Regions from separate parts of the Streptomyces sp. QH1-20 genome, predicted to be linked through region 2. Evidence: riboswitches for the same ligand, from Rfam matches in the RefSeq annotation. Region 2 holds a riboswitch; each other region holds the start of a gene.
What was found. Region 2 has a riboswitch for cobalamin ahead of cobN (cobaltochelatase subunit CobN). Riboswitches for the same ligand answer to the same signal wherever they lie in the genome.
Positions count from the first base shown of each region.

Region 1: linked by a shared signal. The riboswitch ahead of AB8O64_RS01620 (hypothetical protein) and the one ahead of cobN (cobaltochelatase subunit CobN) in region 2 are both predicted to bind cobalamin.
Region 3: linked by a shared signal. The riboswitch ahead of AB8O64_RS24090 (ribonucleoside-diphosphate reductase subunit alpha) and the one ahead of cobN (cobaltochelatase subunit CobN) in region 2 are both predicted to bind cobalamin.
Region 4: linked by a shared signal. The riboswitch ahead of AB8O64_RS30720 (CoA-acylating methylmalonate-semialdehyde dehydrogenase) and the one ahead of cobN (cobaltochelatase subunit CobN) in region 2 are both predicted to bind cobalamin.

Region 1 covers NZ_CP166299.1:328,733-333,969, reverse strand. Annotated here, with positions in the region: gene AB8O64_RS01630 (ATP-grasp domain-containing protein) at 1-782, opposite strand, end outside; gene AB8O64_RS01625 (cysteine synthase family protein) at 779-1,801, opposite strand; gene AB8O64_RS01620 (hypothetical protein) at 1,798-2,781, opposite strand; cobalamin riboswitch at 2,963-3,191, opposite strand; gene AB8O64_RS01615 (MMPL family transporter) at 3,365-5,237, shown strand, end outside.
Region 2 covers NZ_CP166299.1:6,934,294-6,939,530, forward strand. Annotated here, with positions in the region: gene AB8O64_RS31270 (precorrin-2 C(20)-methyltransferase) at 1-403, opposite strand, end outside; gene AB8O64_RS31275 (precorrin-8X methylmutase) at 400-1,035, opposite strand; gene AB8O64_RS31280 (cobalamin biosynthesis protein CobG) at 1,079-2,455, opposite strand; cobalamin riboswitch at 2,540-2,685, shown strand; gene cobN (cobaltochelatase subunit CobN) at 2,775-5,237, shown strand, end outside.
Region 3 covers NZ_CP166299.1:5,289,944-5,295,180, forward strand. Annotated here, with positions in the region: gene AB8O64_RS24085 (ribonucleotide-diphosphate reductase subunit beta) at 1-396, opposite strand, end outside; gene AB8O64_RS24090 (ribonucleoside-diphosphate reductase subunit alpha) at 387-2,768, opposite strand; cobalamin riboswitch at 2,926-3,065, opposite strand; gene mctP (monocarboxylate uptake permease MctP) at 3,310-4,935, opposite strand; gene AB8O64_RS24100 (DUF3311 domain-containing protein) at 4,932-5,141, opposite strand.
Region 4 covers NZ_CP166299.1:6,813,974-6,819,210, reverse strand. Annotated here, with positions in the region: gene AB8O64_RS30730 (enoyl-CoA hydratase/isomerase family protein) at 1-176, opposite strand, end outside; gene AB8O64_RS30725 (acyl-CoA dehydrogenase family protein) at 173-1,327, opposite strand; gene AB8O64_RS30720 (CoA-acylating methylmalonate-semialdehyde dehydrogenase) at 1,324-2,823, opposite strand; cobalamin riboswitch at 3,027-3,209, opposite strand; gene AB8O64_RS30715 (short-chain fatty acyl-CoA regulator family protein) at 3,278-4,687, opposite strand; gene aceA (isocitrate lyase) at 5,097-5,237, shown strand, end outside.

The sequences.
Region 1 (5,237 bases), 6.6 Mb from region 2:
CGGTCGGTGTACCCCACTGCCGCGAGGATCTCGCCCAGCCACTTCTCCAGCGACAGGCGTTGCGGCTCGGGGAAGGCGACGGGGAACGCGGTGATCTCCTCACGGAAGTGCGGCTCGTGCGACATCAACCGGCTGGAGACGCCCAGCAGCCTGGTCCGCCCCTCCCAGGTGAGTGTCTCGGCGCTGTAGAGAGGCCCGGAGAAGTACGGCTCCGCGAAGAGGCGGCCGGTCAGCCGCCGCCCGCCGGCCTCGCGCAGGGCCTCTTCGAGCTCCGGTAAGTCCCGGGCGAGCCAGACGTTCTGGCTGCCGGTTCCGGCGGTGTCCTTCAGGACGGCGGGGAAGCCCACCTCCTTCCCCAGCCGACGCGGGTAGTCGGCGTCGGCCCCCAGGGCTCCGGCCTCCACTGCCCGGCCCCTCGTCAGGCCCGCCTCGTGGAGCAGATTGCGCACCCTTGCCTTGTCCCGCGTCAGCTCCAGCACGGCGGCGTCCAGGCCGGGCAGCCGGAAGCGGGCCGTCAGCTCGGCACCGACCAGCGTCCAGGTGTCGGTCGAGCTGATGAGCCCCCGCAGCCCCGGGAGGCGGGCGAGGTCCGCGGCCACGGCCTCCACGTCGAAGGTGTCGATCTCGACCACGTCGAGGGCCCCGTCCGGCAGCTGCCGCAGTTCGTGCGCGTAGACGAGCGGGTCGCGGGTCAGCAGCCGGATCCGCTCGCCGAGCGCGTCGGCGGCCCGGACCAGGTGCCCCAGGCCGAAAGTGAGGGCTTCCAGGGAGACCACCGTCACGATGCGAGCTCCTTCTGCCGGCCCGGTGCGGGGCTGCGGTTCCAGGCCATCGTCGACCAGGGCATGGACAGGTCCGCCGGCGACGTGATCTCGGCCGGGCCGAGCGCGGCGGTGTCCAGGGCCTCGCGGTGCCGGGCGAAGACCCGCTCGACGTAGCGGTGACCGGTGTCGGCCCCGATCACCAGATGGAGCCGGCCGGGGCAGCGGCGCGCCTCCCAGGAGGCGGCGAGGTAGGCGGCGCCCGTGGACAGGCCGGCGAACACCGCGTGCTCGCGCAGCAGCGCCACGGCCCCCGCCATGGCGTGCTGGAAGTCCATCCAGTGGATCGCGTCGTACAGATGGTGGCGGACGTTGTCGAAGACGATCGAGGAGCCGATGCCGGCGATGATGGCCTCCGGATCGTGGTGGTCCTCACTGCCGAAGGTGACGCTCCCGAAGGGCTGCAGACCGATCAGACGGACCGACGGATCACGCCGGCGCAGATGCTCGACCAGCCCGCCCGTGGAGGCGCCCGACCCGATCCCCCCGACGACGGTCAGCGGCCGGTCCGGGAGCGCGGTGGCGACGATGTCCGCGAACTCCCGGTATCCCAGATAGTGGATGTCGTCGTGGTACTGACGCATCCAGTGGACGTCGGGACGCTCCGCCAGGATCTGCCGCACCCGCGCCACGCGCAGCTCCTGGTCGAGTGCGAGGTTCTTCGACGGGGCGACCTGCTCGACGGTGGCGCCGAGGATCTCCAACTGGGCGCGGGTGGTGGCGTCGACGGTGGTGGACGCGACGATGTGGCAGCGCATGCCGTAGCGGTGACAGGCCAGCGCCAGTGCCTGGGCGTAGATTCCGCTGGAGCTGTCGACGAGGGTCTGCCCGGGCCGGACCGTGCCCCGGTCGAGCAGTCGGCGCACCGCGGCGAGCGCGGAGTAGATCTTCATGGATTCGAAGCGGGCCAGGACCATGCCGTCGGACAGTCGGATCAGGTGCGGGGACTTGAGAGCGTCGGCGATATGGGCGTGTATCACCCGTAGCCTCCTTGGGCGAATGAGCACTGGTGGCCGAGCGTGTGGAAGAAGCCGGACAGTTCGTCCTTGAGCGCGGGGGAGGGGCGGCGGGCGAAGAGATAGCCGACGAGGCAGCCGGTGTGCGCGACGAACACACCGTCCGCCCCGAACTCCTCGCGGTGTGCCAGCACGGTCTCGAACGTGGCTTTGGGCAGCACCTCCTGGGAAAGAGCGGCGCTGGTCGTCGCCGAACGGGCGACAGCCGCGGGATCGGCTGCCGAGAAGCCCTTGAGGAGATCGGTCAGGCAGCGCTCGTAGTCCGCTGACCGCCGCAGGTAGTGCCGCAGCAGCAGCGGGGTCACCGCGGCCGTGTCGACGGTGCCGGCCTCCGTGATGAACGCGGTGTGGAAGGCGATGGCGGTTCCCATGCGGCGGACGACACGGTGCCGGTCACTGAGATACAGCGCGAACTCGTCGAGGAAGACACTGTCCGCGCGTTCGATCGCGGACAGCACCTCGATCACCGCACGCGGGTCGTAGGGCAGCGAGAAGATCCGGAACAGACAGCGCAGCGTCGCCACGATGTCGGCGGTGGAGCTGGCCATGCCCACGCCGACGCGCAGGTCGGAATGGGCACTCCACCGGCCCGGCGGCAGGGTCAGGCCGTAGCGCTCCAGGAACAGCCCGGCGGCCCGCGCCGTCTTCTCCCCGGCCGGCAAGGCCCCCGGAGGGCCGGCACCCCGGGTGAAATGCACCCAGGAGTGCCGGTCGACGGGGAAGGAGACGAGCGCGATGCGTTGCTCGCCCTCGTGTCGGAGCGGCCCCTGGAACAGCTCCCCGAGGGTGCCGTGGCACACCCCCGAGAAGGTCCGCCCGTCCCGTGCACACGGAACGCGGAGCACGGGCCGCGCGTCGACGACGGCTCGATCGGTCTGCGGCGCCGTGCCGACCGCCGTACGGGAGGGCGGGACGGGGGCGCCCCCTTGCCCGGAGGACGTCACCGAGGCGGCCTGGGGGGAGGGCGGCGAGGGACATCGGTCACCAGGGCACTCCTTCGCGCGTCGCCGGGATCCCGGGACCGCTGAGGGCACGCGAAGGAACAGCGGACGCCGCCCGGCACGAGCACGATGCCCACCTGCACCCGCCGGCCCACCCTCGAGGCCACCGCGATCAGCGCGTGCGGGCCGCACGCGCGCAGTGGGCAGGTTTCGGACTCGTGGGCCTGCGAGGTCGCACGCGACCTACCTCGCACCTACCGGCCGTCGCTTCCCGGACCCGTTCTCCCGGACCGGTGCCGATGACGACGTTCGTTCCCACTCACCGTTGCGGGGCAGTCCCGGACTCCCACCGGGTTCCCTCTTACGACGCGGCTGCCAGGCGGACAGCGCGAACCGACTGCGCCTCCAGAGTAAAGGGGCGGACGCGTGTGCGACAGGGGGCCTGACGACCCCACCGGGGTGTGAGGGAAAGGGACTTGGGGCGAAGGGGGCTGGGGGCGACCCCTCGTGTCCACCGACCGGTGGACACGAAGTTCAACCGGTCGAGGCTCATGGCAGCGGCACCCCGGCGACCAGCATGGACACCATGACGACCTTCCCTGTACGTATGGCCCGTTGGAGTGCCGGGCACCCGTGGCGCGCGATAGGCGGCTGGTTCCTGTTCGTCGCCCTGTGTCTCGGCGCCGGGATCTCGGTGGGCGCCAACGCCGCCACCAGTGAGGATTTCCGCGTCGGTGAAGCGGGCCGGGCGGAGGCCATGGCGGCCGGGGGCGGACTGCACCAGAAGCCCGTGGAGCGCGTGCTGATCACCGCGAAGCCCGGCACGGACACGCTCGACCGGACCGCCGCGGACACCGCCGCCCGGGACATCACCGCCCGGATGCGGAAACTTCCCGAAGTCGCCTCCGTGGGCGCGCCCGTGCGCTCGGCCGACGGCAGAGCGGTCCGGGTCGATGTGACCATGAAGGGCCCCGAGCTCGACGGCAAGAAGCACGTCGCACCGCTGCGGGCGCAGACCGCCGCGGTGCGGGCCGCACACCCCGCACTGCGCGTGGAGGAAACCGGCAGCCCCTCCATCAGCAAGGGCGTCGAGAAGCTGCGCGGCGACGACCTCTCCCGCACGGAGATCATCGCGCTGCCCGTCACCCTGATCACCCTGCTGTTCGTCTTCCGCTCCGTGGCGATGGCCACCGTGCCGCTGCTGCTGGCACTCTCCTCGATCGCCGCCGCCATCGGCCTGTCCATGCTGGCCTCGCACGCCTTCCCCGACGCGGGCGTCGGCACCAACGTCATCCTGCTGATCGGCCTGGCCGTCGGCGTCGACTACACCCTCTTCTACCTCAAGCGCGAACGGGAGGAACGCGCCCGGGCGGGCGGCCGGCTCAGCTCGCAGGCCGTGGTGGAACTCGCCGCGGCCACCTCCGGACGGGCCGTCGTGCTCTCCGGGCTCGCCGTCGCCGTCTCCAGCGCGACGCTGTACCTGGTGGACGACGTCATCTTCTCCTCGATCGCCACGGGCGCGATCGTCGTCACCCTGGTCGCCGTGGTCAGCTCGCTCACCGTGCTGCCCGCGCTGCTGGCCACGTTCGGTGAGCGGGCGGAGCGCCGCGCGCTGCGCAAGGCCGCCCGCGCGGCCGGGAGCGGGACCGCACAGCCGAAGCACCCCCGGCAGCCGAAGGGCGGTGCCGGTCGCCTCACCGGGGCCGTCCTGCGCGCCACGAGCAGGCGTCCGGCCGCCACCCTGACCGTCGCCGTCCTCGCGACACTCGCCCTGGCCGCCCCGCTGCTGGACCTCGAACTGACCGACATGGGCCGCGAGACCCACTCCCGCTCCATCCCCGCCATGCAGACGTACGACCGGCTGAACCACGCCTTCCCGGAACTGAAGTCCATGCACCAGGTCGTCGTACGCGCTGAGCCCGCCCTCGCCGACGAAGTGACCGGCGCGCTGCGCGAACTCGCCCGCCGCGCCGAAGCCGACCCGGCCCTCACCGGCACGGCGGAACTGCGCACCTCACCCGACCGGCGCGTCAGCCTCCTGGAACTGCCCGTACCGCACCACGTGAGCTCCGACGCGGCGCAGACATCCCTCGAACGCCTCCGCGGGACGTACGTACCGGCCACCGTCGGCCAGGTGACCGGCGCCCGGACCGCGGTGACCGGGGACGTCGCCCGCTACGCCGACTACCCCGAGCACCAGAAGCAGAAGCTGCCGATCGTCATCGGGTCCCTGCTCCTGGTGACCTTCGCCATGACGGTGTGGGCGTTCCGCTCCGTGCTCCTCGGCCTCATCGGCGTGGCACTGAACCTGCTCTCGGCCGCCGCCTCGCTCGGTCTGCTGGTGCTGGTCTTCCAAGGCGAATGGGCCGAGCCCCTGCTCGACTTCACCTCCACCGGCTCGGTCGGCTCCCGGGTACCGCTGTTCCTGTTCGTGATCCTCTTCGGCCTGTCGATGGACT
Region 2 (5,237 bases):
CCGTGGGGTAGCGGTCCGCGAGCCGCTTGTGCATGTGCATGTACGAGCTGTAGAAGAGCGGGTCGCCCTCCGCGAGCACCGCGACCGTGCGCCCGGCGTCCAGATGGACGGCCAGCCGCGCCGCGGCCTCCTCGTAGAACTCCTCCATCGCGCCCCGGTAGCCACCGGGGTGGTCGGTGGTCTCCGTGGTGACGGGGTAGACCAGCTGCTCCTCGATGTGGTCGGGGCGCAGATGGCGTTCGGCGATGGTGCGCGCGATGCTGCGGCCGTGCCGGGCACTGTGGTACGCGACGACGTCGGCCGCGGTGATGACCTCGACGGCCCGCACGGTCATCAGCGACGGGTCGCCGGGGCCGAGGCCCACTCCGTACAGTCGGCCCGTCGTCGAAGGCTGCTCGTTCACTCTTCCTCGCTCGCTATCGCGTTGATCGCCGCCGCTGCCATGGCGCTGCCGCCGCGACGGCCCCGCACCACCAGATAGTCGAGCCCCAGCGGGCTGTCGGCCAGGGCGTCCTTGGACTCGGCCGCACCGATGAAGCCCACCGGTATGCCGATGACCGCGGCGGGGCGCGGCGCCGCCGCCCCGCCCTCTTCGAGCATCTCCAGCAGCCGGAACAGCGCTGTCGGCGCGTTGCCGACCGCGACGACCGCGCCGTCGAGCTTCTCGCGCCACAGCTCCAGCGCCGCCGCGCTGCGGGTCGTGCCCATCCGCCGGGCCAGCTCCGGCACCGACGGGTCGGCGAGGGTGCACAGCACCTCGTTGTCCGCGGGCAGCCGCTTGCGGGTCACCCCGCTGGCGACCATGTTCGCGTCGCACAGGATCGGCGCCCCGGCGCGCAGCGCCTCGCGGGCCCGTGCCACCACCTGGGGGGAGTACGCGAGGTCCCGTACGAGATCGACCATCCCGCAGGCGTGGATCATGCGCACCGCGACCTGGCTGACGTCCGGCGGCAGTCCGCCGAGGTCGGCCTCGGCCCTGATGGTGGCAAAGGACTGGCGGTAGATGGACGCGCCGTCCTTCTCGTACTCGAACACTGTGCCTCGCTTGCTGGGTTGCGCCTGGTGGTGTCGTGCAGGGTCAGTCCGCGGAGGTACGGGCCGCCGCGACCGCGTCGGCCAGTCCCCCCGCTGTGGCTGTTTCCGTCGTCGTTTCCGTCTCCCCGTCCCGTACCGCGATCCGATAGCCGCCGTCCCCGGTCGCGAGCACGTCGACCCATGTCCCGCCCGGGTGGCCGCACCGCCGCTCGCAGCCGGACCAGTACACCGGGAGCCCCGCTGGGGGCAGCCCCGCGAGGCAGGCCGCCGCGTCCGCCCGTACGTCCGCGAGGGACTTGGCGCAGCCCGGCCGGCCCGCGCACGCGCCCGCCCGGTGCCAGGGGGACGTGGTGGAGGTGACGAGTCCGGCGTCCGCCAGCGCCGTCAGCCGGGAGCGGGCCGTACCGGCCGGGAGGCCGGGGACGACGATGCCGCGCCAGGGTGTCACACGCAGCTCGCCCGTCCCGTCCCGGTCGGCCGCGGTGGCCACGAGCCGCCACTGGGCGGCGGTCAGCCGCCCGAGCGGCGCGGTCACCGACAGGGCGCACCGCCCGTCCCGGCCGGTGACCAGGCCGGGCCCGACGGGGGGGCCGTGCGGCAGACGGGGCCTGGGCAGCGGGACGGAAGCGATGCCCGCGGCCGTCAGCCGGTCCGCCAACGCTTCGACGCGCGGGCGGTGTTCGGGGGCCAGGTCCCGGACACGCCAGGCCCTGGTGCCGCTGTGGGCCAGTGCCGCGAGGAACTCGCGCGCGGCCAGCGCGGCCGCGCGCGGCGCGTCACGGGCGGCGATCCGCAGACCGGGCCCGGTGGCGGCGAAGCACAGCACGGCCTGCTCCTCGCCGCTTGCGATCAATGTCACATCGGGGCCGAGGGCCACGATGTCGCCGCGGCCGTCGTCCAGTCCGAAGAGGAAACGGCCCGACAAACCTGACAAATCCAGACCCTCGGAGGGGTCGGGCGCATCGGACGCGGGGGTGCACAGGAGTGCGTCCAGGGCGCGCGCCCAGGTCTGCACATCGGTTGCCCCGGCGCGGGCCGGCTCCGTGGCCCCGTCCAGACCGCACAACGGCGAGGCCGCCACATTGCGCACCCGGTCGTACCGGTCGGACGGCAGCAGCCCCGCGCCCCGCAGCCGGTCGGCCAGTTCACCGCCGCAGCCGTCGGCCAGCCCGCGCAACTGGACGTTGCCGCGCGAGGTGATGTCGAGATTCCCGTCGCCCAGTTCCTCGGCGACCAGCGCCAATGCCACCGCCTGACGGGCTGTCAACAACCCGGCCGGCAACCGGACGCGCGCCAGCGCACCGTCGTCCGCGGTGTGCAGCCGCAGCGCACCGGGGCAGGCGTCGCCGCCCGCGCGGACGGTCCGTCCGCCGGCGGCCGGTTTATCCCGCTCCGGGGGGGATGTGGGGGTGACGGGCATGGCGGCGAGCATACCGACGATCACACCGGGTGCACCGTCCTGTGCCAAACGGTCAGCGCTTACTATGCTCATCGGTGGCCAGAATCTCTTTGTTCGTCCTCTGGTCCGCCAAACGCCAGCGACGGCGTCAGGGGAGGAAGCCGGTGAGACTCCGGCACGGTCCCGCCACTGTGAGCCCGGCAGCGATGCCGGGCGAGTCAGGAACTCCCGCCGTCCTCCAACCGCCCGGGGCGCGGACCCCGAGGAAGGCCAGCCGCCGCATGCGCACCATCCGGTCCGGCGTACCCCGGGCGACCCTCGATGCCCTGGGGAGCGCCGCGTGATCCTTCTCCTGTCGACGTCCGACACCGACCTGCTCAGCGCCCGCGCGGCTGCCGCTCACGGGGGCCCGGTCCCGTACCGCCTGGCCAACCCCGCCCGGCTCGCGCTCGACGACCTGCCCGCCCTCCTGGACGGCACCGACCTCGTCGTCGTCCGCCTCCTCGGCGGCATCCGCGCCTGGCAGGAGGGCCTCGACCTGCTGCTCGCCGGGGACCGCCCCGTCGTCGTCCTCACCGGCGAACAGGCGCCCGACGCCCAGCTGATGGAGGCCTCCACCGTCCCCATCGGCATCGCCGCCGAGGCCCACGCCTACCTCGCGCACGGTGGGCCCGACAACCTCGAACAGCTCGCGCGCTTCCTCTCCGACACCGTGCTGCTCACCGGACACGGCTTCGAGGCACCCGCGCCCGCCCCCACCTGGGGCCCGCTGGAGCGCACCCCCAAGCCCGGCGCGAGCGGCCCGCTCATCGCGGTGCTCTACTACCGCGCCCACCACATGAGCGGCAACACCGCCTTCGTGGAAACCCTGTGCGGGGCGATCGAGGACGCGGGCGGCCGCGCCCTGCCGCTGTACGTCGCCTCGCTGCGCGCCCCCGAGCCGGAGCTCATCGAGGCGCTCGGCACCGCCGACGCCGTCGTCACCACCGTCCTCGCCGCGGGCGGCACCAAGCCCGCGGCCGCCTCGGCCGGCGGCGACGACGAGTCCTGGGACGCCGGCGCCCTCGCCGCGCTCGACGTACCGATCCTCCAGGCCCTGTGCCTGACCGGCCCCCGCAGCGCCTGGGAGGAGAACGACGAGGGCCTCTCGCCGCTCGACGCCGCCACCCAGGTCGCCGTACCCGAGTTCGACGGCCGCCTCATCACCGTCCCGTTCTCCTTCAAGGAGGTCGACGAGGACGGCCTGCCGATGTACGTGGCCGACGCCGAGCGCGCCTCCCGCGTCGCCAGCATCGCCGTGCGCCACGCCCGGCTGCGCCACATCCCCGCGGCCGACAAGCGCCTCGCGCTCGTCCTCTCCGCCTACCCCACCAAGCACTCCCGCATCGGCAACGCCGTCGGGCTCGACACCCCCGCCAGCGCCGTGGCGCTGCTGCGCCGACTGCGCGAGGAGGGTTACGACTTCGGCACGGAGGAGGTCCCCGGCCTCGCGTCCGGCGACGGCGACGAGCTGATCTACGCCCTCATCGAGGCCGGCGGCCACGACCAGGAGTGGCTCACCGAGGAGCAGCTCGCCCGCAACCCCGTCCGGATCCCGGCCGCCGACTACCGGCGCTGGTTCGCCGAGCTGCCCGCCGAGCTGCGCGAGGCCGTCGAGGAGCACTGGGGACCGGCGCCCGGCGAGATGTTCGTCGACCGCAGCGCCAACCCCGAGGGCGACATCGTTCTCGCGGCGCTGCGCCGCGGCAACCTCCTGATCCTCATCCAGCCGCCGCGCGGCTTCGGCGAGAACCCCATCGCGATCTACCACGACCCCGATCTGCCGCCCTCGCACCACTACCTCGCCGCCTACCGCTGGATCGCCGCCTCCCAGGCGGACGGCGGCTTCGGCGCCGACGCCATGGTCCACCTCGGCAAGCACGGCAACCTGGAGTGGCTGCCCGGCAAGAACGCCGGCCTGTCCGCCGCCTGCGGCCCGGACGCCGCCCTCGGCGACCTGCCCCTGATCTACCCCTTCCTCGTCAACGACCCCGGCGAGGGCACCCAGGCCAAGCGCCGCGCCCACGCCACCCTCGTCGACCACCTCGTGCCGCCGATGGCCCGCGCCGAGTCCTACGGCGACATCGCCCGCCTGGAGCAGCTCCTCGACGAGTACGCGTCCATCTCCGCGATGGACCCGGCCAAGCTGCCCGCCATCCGCGCCCAGATCTGGACGCTCATCCAGGCCGCGAAGCTCGACCACGACCTCGGCCTCGACGACCGTCCGGACGACGACGGCTTCGACGACTTCCTGCTGCACGTCGACGGCTGGCTGTGCGAGGTCAAGGACGCCCAGATCCGCGACGGTCTGCACGTCCTCGGCGGCGCGCCCACCGGTGAGGCACGCGTCAACCTCGTCCTGTCGATCCTGCGCGCCCGCCAGATCTGGGGCGGCACGCAGGCTCTGCCGGGCCTGCGCGAGGCCCTCGGCCTCGACGAGTCCGCCGCCACCCGCACCACCGCCGACGAGGCGGAGGAGCGGGCCCGTGCGCTCGTCCAGGCCATGGAGGACGCGCACTGGGACCCGGCCGCGATCGCCGCCGTGGCGCGGGAGCACGGCGAACAGGTCGCCGCGATCCTCGACTTCGCCGCCCGCGAGGTCGTACCCCGCCTGGCCGCCACCACCGACGAGATCGACCACGCGGTGCACGCCCTGAACGGCGGCTTCGTCCCGGCCGGCCCGTCCGGCTCGCCCCTCCGCGGCCTGGTCAACGTCCTCCCGACGGGCCGCAACTTCTACTCCGTCGACCCCAAGGCCGTGCCC
Region 3 (5,237 bases), 1.6 Mb from region 2:
GAAGGCGGCGGCACGGTCCTCCGGGTCGGGGAGGTAGGTGTCCAGCAGCGTCAGATAGAACTGGACGTGCACGGCCTCCTCGAAGAGCTGCCGCGACAGGTACAGCCGCGCCTCGGGGGAGTTGATGTGCTTGTACAGCGTGAGGACGAGGTTGTTCGCCACGATCGAGTCGCCGGTCGCGAAGAACGCGACGAGGCGGCCGATCATGTGCTGCTCACCCGGGGACAGCTTGGCGAGGTCGGCGACGTCCGAGTGGAGGTCGACCTCCTCGACGGTCCAGGTGTTCTTGATCGCGTCGCGGTAGCGGTCGTAGAAGTCCGGGTACCGCATCGGGCGCAGCGTCAGCTCGAACCCGGGGTCGAGCAGGTTCTTCTGTTCGGACGACATTACTGGCATGCCTCGCAGGACTCGGGGTTCTCAAGGGAGCAGGCGACGGCGTCGGCGTCCGGGGTCGCGACCTGCTGTACGGGGATGGTGGCGGCGGCGCCGGCCGAGCGGGCGATCCGGGTCGCCGGACGCGAGCGCAGGTAGTACGTCGTCTTGATGCCCTGCTTCCAGGCGTACGCGTACATCGAGCTGAGCTTGCCGATGGTGGGCGAGGCCATGAAGAGGTTCAGCGACTGGCTCTGGTCCAGGTACGGCGTACGGGCCGCGGCCATGTCGATCAGGGCGCGCTGCGGGATCTCCCAGGCGGTGCGGTAGAGGTCGCGCACCTCCTTGGGGATCCAGTTCATGTCCTGGATCGAGCCGTTGGCGTCCGTCATCGCGTCACGCGTGGTGCGGTCCCACACGCCGAGCTGCTTCAGGTCCTCCACCAGGTAGGTGTTGACCTGGAGGAACTCACCGCTGAGCGTCTCGCGCTTGAAGAGGTTGGAGACCTGCGGCTCGATGCACTCGTACACACCCGCGATGGAGGCGATGGTGGCCGTCGGCGCGATGGCGAGCAGCAGCGAGTTGCGCATGCCCGTCTTCGCGATCCGGGCGCGCAGCGCGTCCCAGCGGTCGGCCCAGCGCTGCTCGGCGTTCGGGTAGTGGTCGGGGTGCAGCACGCCGCGCGCGGTGCGGGTCGCGGACCAGGCCGGGTGCGGGCCGTGCCGCTCGGCGAGGTCGGCGGACGCCTCGTACGCCGCGAGCATGATGCGCTCGGAGATCCGGGTGGACAGCTCCTTCGCCTCGGCGGAGTCGAAGGGCAGCCGCAGCCGGAAGAAGACGTCCTGGAGACCCATGAGGCCCAGGCCCACCGGACGCCAGCGGCTGTTGGAGTTCCCGGCCTGCTCGGTCGGGTAGAAGTTGATGTCCACGACGCGGTCGAGGAAGGTCACGGCAGTGCGGACCGTGCGGTCCAGCTTCTCCCAGTCCATCTCGCCGTCGGCGCCCAGGTGCTGCGCCAGGTTGACCGAACCGAGGTTGCAGACGGCCGTCTCGCCGTCGTCGGTGACCTCGAGGATCTCGGTGCAGAGGTTCGAGGAGTGGACGACCTTGCCGGGCTCGGCGGTCTGGTTCGCGGTGCGGTTGGACGCGTCCTTGAAGGTCATCCAGCCGTTGCCGGTCTGCGCGAGGGTGCGCATCATCCGGGAGTACAGCACGCGCGCGGGGATCGTCTTGATCGCCTTGCCGTCGGCCTCGGCCTTGCGGTACGCCGCGTCGAACTCGTCGCCCCACAGGTCGACCAGCTCGGGGGTGTCGGCGGGGGAGAACAGCGACCAGTCGGAGTCCGCCTCGACGCGGCGCATGAACTCGTCCGGGATCCAGTGCGCGGTGTTGAGGTTGTGCGTGCGGCGGGCCTCCTCACCGGTGTTGTCGCGGAGCTCCAGGAACTCCTCGATGTCCGCGTGCCAGGTCTCCAGGTAGACACAGGCCGCGCCCTTGCGCCGGCCGCCCTGGTTGACGGCGGCGACGGAGGCGTCCAGCGTGCGCAGGAACGGCACGATGCCGTTGGAGTGGCCGTTGGTGCCGCGGATCAGCGAGCCGCGCGAGCGGATGCGCGAGTACGACAGGCCGATGCCGCCGGCGTGCTTCGACAGCCGCGCCACCTGGTGGTAGCGGTCGTAGATCGAGTCCAGCTCGTCCAGCGGCGAGTCCAGCAGGTAGCAGGAGGACATCTGCGGGTGCCGGGTGCCGGAGTTGAAGAGCGTGGGGGAGGACGGCAGGTAGGAGAGCGTGCTGGTCAGCCGGTACAGCTCGGCCACGTCGTCCAGGGCCCGCGTCGAGTGGTCCTCGGCGAGGCCGCAGGCCACGCGCAGCAGGAAGTGCTGCGGGGTCTCGACGACCTGGCGGGTGATGGGGTGGCGCAGCAGGTAGCGGCTGTGCAGGGTGCGCAGACCGAAGTAGCCGAAGCGGTCGTCGGCGCCGTCGGCGAGCGCGGCGTCCACGAGGGCGTCCAGGCGCTCGGCGTGCGTCACGACGAACGCGGCCGTCTCGTCGGCGATCAGGCCCTCGCGGTGGCCGACCGCGACGGAGGCGGAGAAGGAGAGCGCGCCCTGTCCGGCCGCCTCGTCGGCGATCGCACGCGTGAGCAGTCGCGCGGCGAGCCGGGAGTACTCCGGCTCCTCGGCGATGAGCCCGGCGGCGGCCTCGGTGGCCAGGGACCGCAACTCGGCCTCGTCCGAGCCCGGGTGCCGGCCGCGCAGTGCGGCGGCGGCGACCTTGCCGGGGTCGGTGGCGGGCAGATCGGCGGTGAGGTCGGTCAGGGTGCGCAGCAGCGCGGTCCCGGGGCCGCCGGTCGCTTCCGCTGTCGCTGAGACCGGATCGGCGGGCGCGATGGTCACGTGGGGCTCTCCCTCGCTCGGCAGTGGTGTGGGCCGGGCGGGCGGGCGCGACGGGCGCGTACGGGGACACCCCTGCACCAGGGCATGCCACGCAGCGTCCACCGGCCCAACCCGCGAGACCCGGACGAATTCGACGCCCTGTTCCGAGCGGAGGCTCGGAGGCGGGCGCGCTGTCGGCAGGTCCTCGGACTCTGGGTACGTAAAACCGCACACATACACCGTTGCGGGACAGTTCCGGATTTCCACCGGATTCCCCTGCGGCGACAGCGAGGACGAGCATACATCTAGTGCTGCCACTCGTACGCGCCCCCACATGTTGTGTCGCGCGGTAATGAGCTGGGTGCGGAATGTGCTAGAGCGCCCGGGTGTTGGACCTCGAATCGCTTATCGCCTGAGCCCCCGTCACGGCCCTCGGAGGCCTCCCCCGAAGCCCCCCGAAGGGCCTCTGCGAGCGTCGGGGCGGCACCCGCAAGGCGAAGGCCGCCGCCCCCCTGTTCGTCGGGGAGCGGCGGCCTCAGAGGCGCGGTCGGGGGTGTGGGGGTCAGTGGCCGCCGGGTGCTCCCGCGGTGGCCGCCGGGAGCTTCTCCACCACGCCCGGGTCACCCGCGTCGGCGGTGTAGTCCGACGCCTTCGTCTGGTCCACGCCGTCCGGGGCGCCGAGCTTCCTGAGCACGAAGGTGAGGACGATCACCACGATGACGTTGAGGACGAAGGCCGTGAGGCCGATGTAACCCTTCTCACCGATGAGCGGGATGAGGTTCGTGTTGCCGAAGTGGTCCTGCGTCGCGCTCGGCGTGTCGTACGCCCGCCAGGTGCCGTAGATCATTCCGGCCGCCCAGCCGCCGAGCAGCGCCCAGCGGTGGCACCAGCGGGTGAAGAGCCCGCCCACCAGGGCCGGGACGGTCTGCAGGATCCAGATGCCGCCGAGCAGCTGGAAGTTGATCGCGACGGTCTTGTCCATGGTGAGCACGAAGGCCAGCGCGCCGACCTTCACCAGCAGCGAGGAGAGCTTGGAGACCTTCGCCTCGTGCTCGGGCGTGGCGTCCGGCCTGATGAAGTCCTTGTAGATGTTGCGGGTGAACAGATTCGCGGCGGCAATCGACATGATGGCCGCCGGGACGAGCGCGCCGATCCCGATCGCGGCGAAGGCGACGCCCGTGAACCAGTCCGGGAACATGTTCTCGAAGAGTTGCGGGATGGCCAGCTGGCCGTTCTTGACCTTGACCCCGGCGGCGAGCGCCATGAAGCCGAGGATCGCCAGCAGCCCGAGCATCAGCGAGTACAGCGGCAGGATCGTGGTGTTCCGGCGGATGACGTTGCGGCTGCGGCTGGAGAGGACCGCCGTCACCGAGTGGGGATAGAGGAAGAGCGCCATCGCCGACCCGAGGGCGAGCGTCGCGTACGCCCACTGCGCCTCCGGCCCGGTCACCAGGGAACCGCGCGGCTTGCCGGTCGCCGGGTTCTCGACCGCGAACGCCTCGCCCGCCTTGGCGAAGATGTCGTCGAAGCCGCCGAGCTTGATCGGGATGTAGACGATCGCCACGATGATCACGATGTAGATCAGCGCGTCCTTGACGAAGGCGATCAGCGCCGGCGCCCGCAGCCCGGAGGAATAGGTATAGGCGGCGAGCACGCCGAAGGCGATCAGCAGCGGCAGGTCCTTCATGAACCAGTTCGACCCGCCGCCGACGCCCATCACGTCCAGGACGGCCTGGATGCCGACGAGCTGGAGCGCGATGTACGGCATCGTCGCGAGGATGCCGGTCAGCGCGAGGGCCAGCGACAGCCCCTTGGACCCGAACCGGCCGCGGACGAAGTCCGACGAGGTGACATAGCCGTGCTTGTGCGAGACCGACCACAGCCGGGGCAGGAAGGTGAACACCAGCGGATAACAGAGGATCGTGTACGGCACCGCGAAGAACCCCGCCGCGCCGCCCGCGTAGATAGCCGCCGGGACGGCCACGAAGGTGTACGCGGTATAGAGGTCGCCGCCCAGCAGGAACCAGGTGACCCAGGTGCCGAACGAGCGCCCGCCCAGCCCCCACTCGTCGAGATTGTTCGCGTTCTCCGCGCGCCGCCACCTGGAGGCGACGAAGCCCATGACGGTGACGACCAGGAAGAAGAAGATGAAGACGGCGAGCGCCACGCCGTTCACGCCGTCCTTCACCGCCGCTCACCACCCTTGCGGGCGCGCTCCTGGCGCCTGACGATCACATACGCGACAACGGTGAGCGCGGTCGAGAGGACCACCCACAGCATCTGGTACCAGTAGAAGAACGGCATGCCGATGAACGTGGGGGTGAGCCGGGAGTAGGAGTCGACCCACAGCATCGCGCCGAAGGGGATGGCCAGACACACCCCCGCGACGACCATGGGCACGGTGACGGCGGATGCCGTACGCCCACCCTTGGGGCCGCCCTCCGACGACACCGTGGACGGTGACGTCGTCGACTGCTGGGGCAGCTGCGC
Region 4 (5,237 bases), 120 kb from region 2:
ACGACGGTCTCGACGGCGGGGTCGTGCTCCCAGACGGTGAGAGCCTCGTCGACGCGGCGCACCATGGTGTGACTGAGGGCGTTGAGGGCCTTGGGCCGGTTGAGGGTGAGGTATGCGGCACGGCCCTCGGTGCGCAGCAGTACGCAGTCGTCACTGCCGTCCGTCGTCGGGGTCATCGGGCGGCTCCCGTCAGTCCGCGGGCCACGATCAGGCGCATGATCTCGTTCGTTCCTTCCAGGATCCGGTGCACGCGAAGGTCTCGGACGATCTTCTCGATGCCGTACTCGGTGAGGTAGCCGTAGCCGCCGTGCAGTTGCAGGGCGCGGTCGGCGACGGAGTAGCCGGTGTCGGTGGCGAAGCGTTTGGCCATGGCGCACAGCTGCGCCGCCTGGGGGTCGCCGCGGTCCAGGGCCTCCGCGGCCTGGCGGACCAGGGCGCGGGCGGCGGCGAGTTCGGTCGCCATGTCGGCGAGGCGGAACTGCAGTGCCTGGGCGTCGAGCAGCGGTGCCCCGAAGGCCTCCCGGTCGGCGAGGTATTCCAGGCTGCGGTGCAGGGCGTTCTGTCCGCCGCCGAGGGAGCAGGCGGCGATGCCGAGCCGGCCGCCGTTGAGCCCGTTCATGGCGATGCGGAAGCCGTCGCCCTCGGCGCCGAGCCGGCGGTCGGCCGGGAGGCGGACGCCGTCCAGGACGACCTGGCGGGTGGGCTGGGCGTTCCAGCCCATCTTCTTCTCGTCGGGGCCGAAGGACAGCCCGGGGTCGTCCCGTTCGACGACGAACGCGGAGATGCCTCCCGGCCCCTCCCCGCCCGTGCGCGCCATGACGATGTACACCTCGGCGGCTCCGGCGCCGGAGATGAACTGCTTCACGCCCGTCAGGACGTAGGAGTTCCCGTCGCGTACGGCGCGGGTCCGCAGCGCGGCGGCGTCGGAGCCCGCGCCCGGCTCGGTCAGGCAGTAGCTGCCGAGGGTGTCCATCGAGCACAGCCGGGGCAGCCAACGGGCGCGCTGGGCTTCGTCGCCGTAGCGGTCGATCATCCAGCCGACCATGTTGTGGATGGAGAGATAACCGGCGATGGAGGGACAGCCGGTGGCCAGTACCTCGAAGATCAGCACGCCGTCCGCGCGGGTGAGGCCGGAGCCCCCCGCGTCCTCGCGCACGTAGACGCCGCCGAGACCGAGGCCCGCGGCCTTGCGCAGCACGTCGAGGGGGAAGTGTTTGTCCTGGTCCCAGGCGACGGCATGCGGGGCGAGGTGTTCCCGGGCGAAGTCCAGCGTCGTCCCGGCCAGCGCGAGCTGGTCCTCGGTGAGGCCTGTCGTCATGGCGCTCATCCCATCGTGGGGATGGTGAAGCTCGCGCCCTCCTTGACCCCGGAGGGCCAGCGCGAGGTGACGGTCTTGGTGCGGGTGTAGAAGCGGATGGCGTCCGGACCGTGCTGGCCCAGGTCGCCGAAGCCGGAGCGCTTCCAGCCGCCGAAGGAGTGGTACGCGACCGGCACGGGGATCGGCACATTGACGCCGATCATGCCGGTGTCCACGCGCCGGGTGAAGTCGCGGGCGGTGTCCCCGTCGCGGGTGAAGATCGCGACGCCGTTGCCGAAGGCGTGCTCGGAGGGCAGCCGCAGCGCCTCCTCGTAGTCCGCCGCGCGGACCACCGACAGGACGGGCCCGAAGATCTCCTCCTGGTGGATCCGCATGTCCGGGGTGACCCGGTCGAAGAGGGAGGCGCCGGCGAAGAAGCCGTTCTCGTGCCCGGCGAGGGTGAAGCCGCGCCCGTCCACGACGAGTTCGGCGCCCTCCTCCACTCCGAGGTCCACATAGCCGCGGACCCGGTCGACGGCGTCGCGGCCGACGAGGGGGCCGAAGTCGGCCTCGGGGTCGTCGGACCGGCCGATCCGCAGGGTGCCGATCCGCTCCTTGAGGCGGGCGACCAGCGCGTCGGCGGTGTCCTCGCCGACGGGCACGGCGACGGAGATCGCCATGCAGCGCTCCCCGGCCGAGCCGTAGCCCGCGCCGATCAGGGCGTCGGCGGCCTGGTCGAGGTCGGCGTCCGGCATCACGATCAGATGGTTCTTGGCGCCGCCGAAGCACTGGGCCCGCTTGCCGTGGGCGGCGGCGGTGGCGTAGATGCGGGCGGCGATCGGGGTCGAGCCGACGAAGCCGAGCGCCTGCACCCGCGGGTCCTCGAGCAGGGTGTCGACGGCTTCCTTGCCTCCGTTGACGACGTTGAGCACACCGGGCGGCAGGCCCGCTTCCAGGAACAGCTCGGCGAGCCGGAGCGGGACGGACGGGTCGCGCTCGGAGGGCTTGAGGATGAAGGAGTTGCCGCAGGCGATGGCCGGGGCGGCCTTCCACAGCGGGATCATCGCGGGGAAGTTGAACGGGGTGATGCCCGCTGTCACGCCGATCGGGCGGCGCAGGGAGTGCACGTCGATGCCGGTCCCGGCGTTGTCGCTGAAGTCGCCCTTGAGCAGGTGCGGGATGCCGGCGGCGAACTCCACCACGTCCAGACCGCGCTGTATGTCGCCGAGGGCGTCGGGGACGGTCTTGCCGTGCTCGGAGGACAGCAGCCGGGCGAGGGAGTCCTTCTCGCCCTCGACGAGCTGGAGGAACCGCAGCAGGACGCGGGCCCGGCGCTGCGGGTTCCACTCGCCCCACTCCCGCTGGGCCTCGGCCGCGTCGGCGACGGCCGCCTCGGTCTCGGCCCGGTTCGCCAGGGGCACCCGGGCCTGCACGGCGCCGGTGTTGGGGTCGTACACATCGCCGTAGGCACCCGATGTTCCCGGGGTGTGCCTGCCGCCGATGAAATGGGTGAGTTCACGGACCATGGGAGAGCCTGCTCTCGTCAGGTGAGATCCGAGGACGGCGCGAAGCGTCCGGCGGAGGGCGCGAGTTGCGCGCGGCCGCCGACGGGTCGCGGGACGCGAAGGGCCGGGAACCGTCAGCGAGCGGGAACAGCCGCTCGCCGCGCCGGATCACCAGGGTCGTGGGTACGGACCGGTGCCATGCGTGTCTGCTCCATCCTCGTGGACAACACGGAACGTTCCGCGGCCGGTATCCTGACTCCCGGATCACCGCGCGTCCCCGTGCCTTCCCGACATCCCGCTCGTCAGTGGCGTGTACCGCGAGGACGAACTCCCCGGTCACAGTGGCGGGACCGTGCCGGATTCACACCGGCTTCCCTGCACCGCGGACCTTGTCCCCCGAACATATAGTTGGACGTCCTAGTAAGTCCAGGGTCTCCCGGCCCGGAGTGTCAGCGGCCCGGATCAAGGCCCGGGTTCAGCGGGGCCCGGCGTCCCGCACCGGGTACGGCACGAAGGTGCTGCGGTTCTCGTCGACGGCGAGGGGCCGGCCGAGCGGTGGGACGGCCCGCTGCGGGCAGTCCAGGCGTTCGCAGATCCGGCAGCCCATGCCGATGGGGGTGGCGGCCGTGGCGTTGTCGAGGTCGAGTCCGTCGGAGTAGACGAGCCGGGATGCGTGGCGGATCTCGCAGCCGAGCCCGATGGCGAAGGTCTTGCCGGGCTCGCCCCAGCCACCCCGGTGCCGGGTGACGGTGCGGGCGGTCCACAGATGGCGCTGCCCGTCCGGCATGGCCGCGATCTGCACATGGATGCGGCCGGGAGAGGCGAACGCCTCGTAGACGTTCCACAGCGGACAGGTGCCGCCGGCCCGGGAGAAGTGGAAGCCGGTGGCCGACTGCCGTTTGGACATGTTGCCCGCGCGGTCGACCCGTACGAAGGAGAAGGGCACCCCGCGCAGCCGCGGGCGCTGCAGCGTGCTGAGCCGGTGGCAGACGGTCTCGTAGCCGAGCCCGAAACGGTCGGCGAGCCGCTCGATGTCGTACCGCAGCTCCTCCGCCGCGGCGTGGAACTCGCGGTACGGCAGGATCAGCGCGGCGGCGACGTAGTTGGCGATGCCGATCCGGGCCAGCGGCCGGACGGCGGAGTCTTCGTCGTAGTCCTCCGAGGCGAGCCGGGTGAGTTCCCCGTCGTACTCGAGCAGGGCGAGCTGGGTCGCCATCCGGAAGGCCTGCTGGCCGGGGCGCAGCCGGTTCGACAGGTGCAGCACCCGGGCGCGGGGGTCGTAGGTGTGGAGGTGGTCGGCGTCGGCGGCGATGCGGACCCCGTGGCGTTCGGCGAGCCGGGCGGCCAGGGCGGGCAGCACCTCGCCGGGACGGATGCCGATCTCGGCGGCCAGTTCCTCGGCGGCGGTGTCGACGGTGTGAAGGTAGTTCTGCCGACGGTAGAAGAACTCGCGGATCTCCTCGTGGGCGGAGCGCGGGAGATCCGGGTCGTCGGTGCCGCGGCGCTCGGCGACCTCCGCGAGCCGCTCGGTCAGGGCCTGGTTGCGCCGGCCCAGGTCGAGCAGCACCGCCGCCACGGCGGGCAGCCGGGAGGCGAGTTCCGACAGATCGGTGGGCGAGACACGGGCGGCGGCCACCTCGTCGGCGAGGGCTTCGCGCAGGTCGGCCAGGACGCGGCCGGTGTCGCGCTCGGAGAAGAAGCCGGGGTCCACGCCGAACGCCTCGGTGAGCCGCAGCAGTACGGGCACGGTGAGCGGGCGGGAGTCGTGCTCCATCTGATTGAGGTAGCTGGGCGAGATGGCGAGCATCCGGGCCAGTTGGGCCTGGCTGAGCCGCCGTTCCTCGCGCAGCCGCCGCAGTCGCACCCCCGCGTATGTCTTGCTCATGCCTCGCTCGTGTTCCCGCTCACCCCAGGCCCCCTCCGGCCGCCCCCGGCTCCGTGCGCTCACCCTAGCCGGGGCGAGCGGACCCCGGCCATGGCAGCTCGGCAAGGTTGACAGAGTTGGCAAAGTTGGCAGACAAGCCCGGGAAGATTCACAGAACTTGGCAATCCGCCAGGGTTGATGACACTGAGTGCCACTGCCAGAGTCGTAGCACGGCCCGCCGGAGCCCCGGTTTCTCGACATTGCCCGCTCAACGGAGCTACGGCGGGCCGTACTTACCAGGGGAAACACTTCCCTTCACATTCTTGGCAGAAATCCGAGCACGTTCGGTGCGGGTCCGGCGCGGAGGCGCTGCGGATGCGACGCGGATCCGGCGCGGATTCACGCGGCACGGCGACACTGGGAGGCGGTCATGGCGCAGACAGGGACGACGACGGCCGAGGAGCTGGCACAGCGGTGGGCGACAGACCCGCGCTGGCAGGGCGTGCGGCGCTCGTACGGCGCCGAGGACGTGGTGCGGCTGAGCGGCAGCGTCCGGGAGGAGCACACCCTG